DNA from 2 places in the Paraglaciecola aestuariivivens genome. Region 2 is predicted to be linked to the other one. Evidence: predicted binding sites of a transcription regulator. Region 2 holds the regulator's gene; the other holds the start of a gene.
The links. The regulator ArgR, encoded in region 2, controls arginine synthesis, uptake and breakdown. The targets are predictions, from matches to a motif close to ANTGAATANNTATTCANT.
Positions count from the first base shown of each region.

Region 1: the regulator ArgR is predicted to act here: its motif matches at 2,341-2,358, upstream of argC (N-acetyl-gamma-glutamyl-phosphate reductase).

Region 1 covers NZ_JBRKBA010000001.1:24,577-29,143, reverse strand. The annotation lists gene ACVCDT_RS00180 (ornithine carbamoyltransferase) at 1-244, opposite strand, end outside; gene argB (acetylglutamate kinase) at 241-1,053, opposite strand; gene argC (N-acetyl-gamma-glutamyl-phosphate reductase) at 1,050-2,069, opposite strand; gene argE (acetylornithine deacetylase) at 2,389-3,534, shown strand; gene ACVCDT_RS00160 (methylglyoxal synthase) at 3,599-4,006, shown strand; gene ACVCDT_RS00155 (TonB-dependent receptor domain-containing protein) at 4,327-4,567, shown strand, end outside.
Region 2 covers NZ_JBRKBA010000008.1:36,091-40,657, forward strand. The annotation lists gene ACVCDT_RS12515 (DUF2726 domain-containing protein) at 1-451, shown strand, start outside; gene mdh (malate dehydrogenase) at 547-1,482, opposite strand; gene argR (transcriptional regulator ArgR) at 1,710-2,174, shown strand; gene ACVCDT_RS12530 (endonuclease/exonuclease/phosphatase family protein) at 2,194-3,375, opposite strand; gene ACVCDT_RS12535 (TonB-dependent receptor) at 3,462-4,567, opposite strand, start outside.

The sequences.
Region 1 (4,567 bases), on a different contig from region 2:
CGCGGCCAACTAATTGATTGGCTTGGCAATCTAAATACACCATGTGACCACCCAGTTTGTTGATGCCAATATCGAAACTTACACGAGTTCTTAGAGAAGGCTTTTCAAACAAGGCCACAATAGATAATCCATCTAGGGCATTTTTATAGTCAGCTGGCTGTTGTTTAATTTGAGTGGCTAACTTAATTAGCGCTTCTAGCTGGGGTTTGCTCCAGTCTTTAAATGACAGAAGATCTTGTTTCATGCTGATTCCTTTTCTATTGCAGGAAAAGAGTCTGGCAATATGGTGCTGCCTAGATGTTTTCCTTGAGATAAACCTAATAAAGTGTTGCTGTCTTTCCAACTGGCAATGGTCACACTTCGACCTAAACTATTGGCCGCCTGTTGTGCGGCTTGTACTTTTACTACCATGCCATCTTTAATGATATTGTCCTGGGTTAGCTTTAGAATTTGTTGATGACTAAGGCTTTGAATAAGTTGTTTGTTGGCATCTAATACCCCAGGTACATCGGATAACAATAACAATTCCGCGTCTAATAATTGGGCAATAGCGGTGGCGGCTTGATCGGCATTGATGTTTAACAAATTACCTTGTTGATCTGCCCCAATAGAACTAATGATGGCTAACATTTGACTGCTTGCAATTGCTGTTAAAAGGTTAGGGTCACCAGGCTCAACTGTGCCGACTGCACCAAGTTGTTGGTTAATGGTTTTGGCAATGCACATTTTTCCATCTAGAAGGCTTAAACCCACAGGGGTTAGCCCTGCTGATAAAGCTAATGCACATAATTCTTTGTTTGCGGTGCCAGCTAAGGCACCAACTATATATGGCATATGTTCTTTAGGTGTGACCCGCAAACCGTCAATTTTTTGGGTAGGTAATTTTAACGCACTAAGCAAATCTTCTACTATGGCGCCGCCACCATGCACCAAGACTAAGGTAAAGTGTTGCTGCAGCTCTTTAAGGGTGCTTAAAAACTTAAGCGCCTCTGCGCCAGATTGCATAAAAGCGCCGCCGACTTTTATTACATAAACTTTTTTATTCGCACTCATGACGTCACCAATTCACATTCTGATTTAAACCCAAATCTTAAATTTGCGCATTGCATGGCCTGAGAAGCCGCACCTTTTAACAAGTTATCAATAGCGCTGCTGACCACCAAATAACCGTTATTGGGATCAAACTTCCAAAACAGATCACAATAGGCTGTTCCTACTACGTCATCGACTTTAGGCCAAGTGTTTCTTAAACGCACAATCGCACTGTTCTGATAAGCATTTTGATAGGCTTCAGCAATCTGAGAAGCATTGACTTGCTTGGCCACTTTAATGGTTATGGTGGCTAATATTCCACGTTTAAAATTGCCTAAGTGCGGGGTAAAAATTACTTCGGTCCCTAAATAGTCAGAAATTTCTGGCTGATGTCTGTGCCCTAACACACCATAAGCTTGCAAACTAACTTCAGAAAAGCTGTTGGTAAGTGAAGCTTTTCTGCCTGCACCGGTAACGCCCGACACCGCATGAATAATTGGTCTAAATGCAGGATCTAAAATATTTGCTTCCTGTAAAGGTTTTAAAGCTGTTAGTGAGGCAGTGGGATAACAACCAGGTACAGCCACAAGTTTGGCTTGTGTTATGTCAGCTTGATGCCACTCTGCTAAGCCATACACAGCTTGGCTTAATAGCTCTGCAGCTTTATGCTCAAAGCCGTAATATTGAGCAAAAGTTTGTGGGTTTTTTAAGCGAAATGCACCAGACAAATCCATCACAATCGCCTTGTCGCTAGTTAAGGCTGGCATCCAATCGTGACTCGCCTGATGGGGCGTAGCTAAAAATATCAGATCAAAACTTTTGGCCAGTTGCGCTAGGTTATTTTCATCAATAGGCTGTAAAGTTAAATTTAAGCGATTAAAAAATTGAGGGTGCAGATCGCCTAAACTCTTGCCAGCATCCTCGCTATGACTAGATACAAAAATCGCCGCTAATTCAAAGCCACTATGTTGTTCTACCAAAGCTGCTAATTCTGCGCCCGTGTAGCCACTGGCCCCAATTATGCAAGTTTTGATCATCTCATCGTTCCCTAAAGGTGGAATAAGTAAAAAGGTAAAGTTAAAAAAGATAGGAGAAAAAAAGCACTCTTTGCAAAATACTTGGGATAATGCAAAGAGTGAGCTATACGCTACAGAATCGACCTTTGTCGATAATACACACTGGCGAAGCTAGACAGGGAAATAACTGGTAATAAATTTTTGTACATAAAGTTTAAAAGTCGCTATCCAAGTTGTGCCGATTAAACACATATAAGTTAAATTTGTTTTTGATGGATATAGCATGCCACGTGTTATATATTTATGCAATAAAAGTGAATAATTATTTTTTAAGGTGTTTATGCCAAATTTATCTTTCTTAGAAGCCTATGGCTCAATCATTAAATCGCCATCTATCAGTGCCTTCGACCCAAAAGTTGATCAATCAAATCAGCCGCTAATTGAGCTCTTATCAAACTGGTTTTCAGATTTTGGTTTTGAAATAACTATTCAAGCAGTGCCTGATTCTAGAAATAAATTTAATCTTTTAGCCAAAATAGGCAGTGGTGAAGGGGGATTATTACTCTGCGGTCATTCAGATACTGTGCCTTTTGATGAAGGCCGATGGCAATCTGATCCTTTTTTATTACAACAAAAAGATAATAAACTGTTTGGCTTAGGCAGCTGTGATATGAAAGGTTTTTTTGCTTTTATACTCGAAGCTTTAAAGGCCATTCCTTTGCAAAAATTAACTAAGCCTTTATATATTTTGGCTACCGCTGACGAAGAAACTTCTATGGCTGGCGCGCGTTTTTTTGCCGAGCAGCAACTGATTAAACCCGACATGGCTATTATTGGTGAGCCAACCGAATTGATCCCAATTTATAAACATAAAGGCCATATAGCCCAGAGTTTACAAATTCAAGGGCAATCTGGGCATTCTAGTGATCCAGCAAAAGGCGTGAATGCCATTGAAATTGTTTATCAAGCCATTGGCCAGTTAATGGACTTACAAGAACAGCTAAAAAACAAAGTGCATGATCCCGCTTTTAGTGTGCCTTATGCCACTATGAATCTAGGGCACATTCATGGTGGAGATTCAGAAAATCGTATTTGTGGTCATTGTCAGTTAAATTTTGATTTGCGCTTGGTGCCCGAAATTAGTGAGCAGCAAGCTTTAGCCCTAATAGACGAGGCCTTAGCTCCAATAAAAACCAAATATCCAAACCGCTTGAGTTTAGATTTGATGTACCCCATTGCCCCGGCCTTTGCCTGTGAAGATGAGCAGAATATATTAGCCTTAGCCGAACAATTAACAGGGAAAAAGCCTAAAAGCGCCAACTATGCCACTGAAGCACCATTTATCAATCTACTCGGCTGTGACACTATAGTATTAGGGCCTGGCAGTATAGAACAAGCACATCAGCCAGATGAGTTTATGTGTTTGGATTATATCAATCCCACAGTGCAGGTTTTAACACAAATGATCACTAAGGTGTGTCTGTAACTTGTATATGAGTTTTTAAGCTGTTTATTTTATCGTTAAGTTGAAACAAAAGAGGGCGTTTTAGATGCAAAAAACCATAGCTTTGGTGGCACATGATCATAAAAAACCTGATCTGGTGAAATGGTCGTTAAAACACAAAACTGAGCTAAGTAAGCACAAACTTGTGGCAACGGGCACTACAGGTGGCATTTTACAAAAAGAATTAAATTTAGATGTACACCGTTTTCATAGCGGGCCTTTAGGCGGAGACCAACAAATAGGTGCCTTGATTGCTGAGCAAAAACTAGATTGTTTAGTGTTTTTTTGGGATCCGTTAAACCCTGCGCCTCATGATCCTGATGTAAAAGCTTTATTAAGATTGTGCTCTGTATGGAATTTACCCGTTGCTTGTAACATAGCAACCGCAGATATGATTATCACTTCGCCGCTTTTTACTGAGGGAAGTTATCAACCTGAAGTACCTGTTTTCTAATAAATTATGCTCCAGTACTAGGCTAAAGAGAGTTAGGTTAATGGCTATGTTAGCCATGTAGACGGTTGTTAACCTAATTCTACTATCATTGAAATTGCTGCTAAAATGCTCAACTTTTAAATTAAATCTAGAGTTGTTCTGGCATTTAGCATCTTCTTGGTTTTTCACAGTACTAAAGAACTATTCAACTTCCCCAATCTTTTACCCACACTAACTGCGTAACTTTTTAGTCGAATCTAAGTTGCAGAAAAAACTAATTGATGCCCACTTGGCTGACCTAAAGGTTGGTCAAATTAGAAAAAGAACAGGGAACTACCTTTATGAAAAAAACAATTCGCTTTAGAAAGGCACTGCTGCCTTTACTAATTAGCTCAAGTATAAGCTCGGTTTATGCGCAAGAAGTTGATACCAACAAACAAGATGTCGAAAAAATAAATATTACCGGTAGCTATGTGAAAGGGTCTGAAACCTCTGAAGCTAACCCAGTGTCAATTTTTGATAGCAGTGATATTAAAAATCTTGGCGGAGCCGATGTATCTGAGATCATAAGCCAAATTTCGG
Region 2 (4,567 bases):
CATTATGTGCCGAGTACGTATGAGCGACATTTTAATGGTGCGTCAAAGTACCGACAAAAAAACCAGTAAAAGTGCGGTTAGCCGCGCTGGAAGTAAAAGGTTAGACTTTGTGCTGTGTTCTAAAAAAGATATGTCGCCAGTCATGGCCATTGATCTAGTGCACAGTGCAGGCAAAGATGGCTACAAAAGCCAAAGAGACTTTTTTGTCAGTGGCGCGCTAGATGCTGCACATATTCCACATGTACGCATTAAAGTACGGTCTGGCTACAAGGCACAAGATATTCGTGATTGTATTCAAGCTAAATTACCTAAGCTTAGATTACAGCACACTCAGTTAAACGAGCCACAAAAAGGCAGTCGATTGGCCAATGAGTTTGCCAAACAAGCGCGCCCTACTCGTCCAATTCAGACCAACAAAACCGTGCCTAATCGCCCAATAGCGGCAGCTTAATAAAATCCTACAAGAAAAAAAAAAGCCCCTTAATAGATGCTATTAAGGGGCTTTGGGGTTAACTTAAGCTTAAAGCGAGATACGCAAATGCATATCTAGCCATTTACAAAGTCAACACCCATTTTAATATCACCACGTAAACCGTCTAACATGGCATCTTTGGCATCTTCTTCAAACTTGCTAAGAGTACCGTATGGCAGAATTTCTTCTACGCCATTTTTACCTAAACGAACTGGGTGAGAGAAAAAGGCTGCATCATCGCTGTTGGTTTCAACATAGGTATATTCCACTACATTTTCACCACGCATAGCGTCTACTAAAGACAAACAAAAACGTGCTGCTGCTTGACCCATAGACAAAGTAGCTGATCCGCCACCGGCTTTTGCTTCTACTACTTCGGTACCGGCATTTTGGATACGAGTGGTTAAGCTGGCAATTTCTTCGTCGGTGAATTCAACCCCTTCAACTTGCGACAATAAAGGCAAAATTGTAGTACCAGAGTGGCCACCAATAACAGGAACATGTACGTTTTCTGGGTTAAGACCTTTAAGGTTACCGACAAAAGTCTCAGCACGAATAACGTCTAGTGTAGTTACACCAAACAATTTATTTTTGTTGTACACGCCTTTGGCTTTTAATGCTTCTGCAGCAATGGCGACTGTAGTATTAACTGGGTTAGTAATAATACAAGTACAAGCTTCTGGGCAATTGTCGGCAATGGCGTCAACTAGGTTTTTCACTATGCCAGCATTAATATTAAATAAGTCAGAACGATCCATACCTGGTTTACGAGGCACACCAGCAGGGATAAGCACAATGTCACAACCTGTTAAGGCATCGGCTAAATCATCTTTACCATAACCTTGCACTTTAACATCTGTAGGTATGTGGCTTAGGTCAACTGCTACCCCTGGTACCACTGGCGCTACGTCATACAAAGATAACTCCGAACCTGCAGGTAATTGCGTTTTTAACAATAATGATAACGCTTGACCGATCCCACCGGCTGCACCTAAAACGGCTATTTTCATGATTCTCTCCTGTGAAAAGCTTCTGCTTTATAATCAACAATTAAGGGGGTGTAATAGTCTAAAAAATTTACAACCGCCGAATTATACTAGGGTCTGATACTTTTTAATAGGCGGCTAAGTTTTAAGATATATTTTCTATTCAAACTTAGCCATTCTAGCGCGGGTAAATTGCTTAACTGCAGGCAATGCGGCAAAATACCCCTATTCAAACTTAAACACGCAAAAATATGGCCACTCCAAAACAAGACGCATTAATTAAAGCATTTAAAGATATTTTAAAAACGGAAAGTTTTGGTTCTCAGGGTGATATTGTTAACGCGCTTAAGTTACAGCAGTTTGACAATATCAGTCAGTCTAAAGTATCCCGAATGCTAAGTAAGTTTGGCGCAGTACGTACGCGCAATGCCCGGGGCGATATGGTTTATTGTTTGCCGCCAGAACTTGGCATGCCAACCGCAAAAAGTCCGTTAAAACAATTAGTATTAGACATAGTTCATAACAATGTAATGGTGATCATTCGCACTAGTCCAGGCGCAGCCCAGCTAATAGCTAGGCTACTTGATTCATTAGGTATTAAAGATGGGGTGTTAGGTACTATAGCCGGCGATGACACTATTTTTATTGCCCCCGCCGACATTAACACTATCGAAGAAACCCGTAAGCGAGTCGAAGCGCTTTTTGAAAATGTGTAACTACAGATTAGGCTTTAGACTAATTGGCTAGCGTTATATCGACCCACACTAAACGATGATCTGATGAACTGCTACGGTCTTTGACCAATCTAAATAAAGCGTCAGTTTTGCTTGGCCAAAACACTCCAGCGTTTTTTACTGTTAAATCATTTGATGGCAAGACATAGTCAGCGCGCATCCCCCAGGCTGCAGTATGAGTCGCTGCATTAGGGTTTTCGGGGCGGTTTTCTTTGCCCCCAACACTTTTTGGCTGCACTTGATTGTTCACTAACTTATGCGCCAATAAAGCCGAGATCCCAGTCTTATAAGCATCGCCATCATGTATTGAGGCATTTAAGTCACCCACAATAACAAAGGGTGAATCAGCCAAGCCACCTGTTTTACCCTGATCATCATAGATATAACTTGATTCATCAGGACCAGAAATATAATCGTGCCAAAAGCGAATTTCATCGTGATTGCGTTTTCCATTTCTATCTTCTGGGCCATCAAAAACTGGGGGCGTAGGATGACTGGCTAATAAATGCAAAACTTGGTTGCCTATTTGAATTGGCAGATCCCAATGAGACTTTGAAGACAAGCGTAAAATATTCTGAGCCTCTGAAGAATAATAGTCTTGTCCGTCTGCTTGTTTAATTGTGCTCAACAAATTGTTAGGCATATCTTTCCATAAAAAACGTTGAAAGCTGCGGACTTGCTCAATATGAATAGGATATTGGCTAAGCACTAACATGCCATAGTGACCAGCAAAAAAGCCAAAACCAAAAGCATCACCTTTACTGCCTGAAGCAATACCGTCTTTATCTAAGTCTAGCCCAGAATCTATCCCAGTATTCACTTCATTTGTATACACATAAGGATATTCAATGGGTGCTTGGCCATTTTGACTTTGCTGTAAATAATGTTGTGTAAAGTGTTTGATATCCGCTTGATTACTTGGCAAATAATCAAATTCATTTAATAACAAAATATCTGGCCTTACCCTTTGGATAATTTCAGCAATATTTTTAATTTGTGCATTATCGGCAGTACTAAGCTGTTGATGCAATTCGTTACCTGTTACCTCGGCTTTGGGTGCTACATAATTGCTAGCTTCCATACTGACATTAAAGGTGGCTATGCGAACTGTGCTGGTTTCCTTTTGTGCTTTACATGCCGTCATTAATAACAATCCTACTAATCCGAAGCTAACTAATTTCATGCATTCTCTCTAATTTACTTAACTAATTCATACAAATAAAAAAGCCGACTCAAAAGAGTCGGCTTTGGCACTTTATTTATCAACTTTTAGAACTTGTATTTAACACCGAAACGGATTTCCCAAAGAGAAGCACCGCGGTTTACGCCTTGCTCGGCATCGTTAAATTCTTCATAAACGTATTGATTTTGGTCATTGATTGAAGCAGAAATTACGTCATCTGCAACAAATGAGCCTTGACGATAAACGCCCCAATCATCATTTAGTAAGTTACCAAAGTTCTCAACTACAAAGTAAGCACTTGCTTTATGACCTTCGTAGAAAGCTGGAAGCTCTTGAGACACACGTAAGTCAAACTTCACCCACCAGTCAGCTGAGTGAGAGTTACGACCCATGATGCTGCCACGAGTTAGGTCATTGTCAGCGATAAACTGATCAAATGCCGCTTTATCAAAGCCATCAGCGTATACCACTTTAGAGTCATTCTCAGTTGGGATATAGATTAAACTTCTGTAGTCATTTGAATCTCTGAACATATCGCTTGCATCATCAAATGAGTAAGAAATTGGCTTACCTTCGTTAGCAGTACCAAATAGGCTGAAACGGGTGTTAAGTCCATCAAAAAACTCACGTGCATATCCTAACTTCATAGTTAAGCGATGACGAATTTCATAGTTAGACGTAGCAACACCTGGATTGTTCAAACTAGAAGTAGCCACGTTTCTGTGGTTAGAACCAGCAGTAGAGCTAGTCATTGGGCTTACGTCTGTAGAACGTGTGTAAGCGTAAGCTAAAGTTGCATCTAAACCAAAGTCATACTCTTTGCTCACAGCTAACGATAATACGCGTGACTCACCGTCAGAACCTTTAACATTAGTTAACAATAAGTCATTACCATCAAAACGACCATTAGACTCATAGATTGGACGACCATCTGGTGCATTATCACCTGAATCAGTCAAACTTAAATCAGTCACCATGGCTGAGTTTACTTTTCTGGTGAACATTAAATCAGCACTAATTACATAATCATCTTCAGTAAGATAAGTAGCGCCTAAAGCATATTTCCATTCGTGAGGAAGCTTGAAGTTTGGATCGGTTGCATTTACGCCACCATCACCTGCTGTAGGTGAGGTATTAGCAACTGCATCAAACATCGCTTGAGGGATATCATAAATTGGACGACCTTGACCAG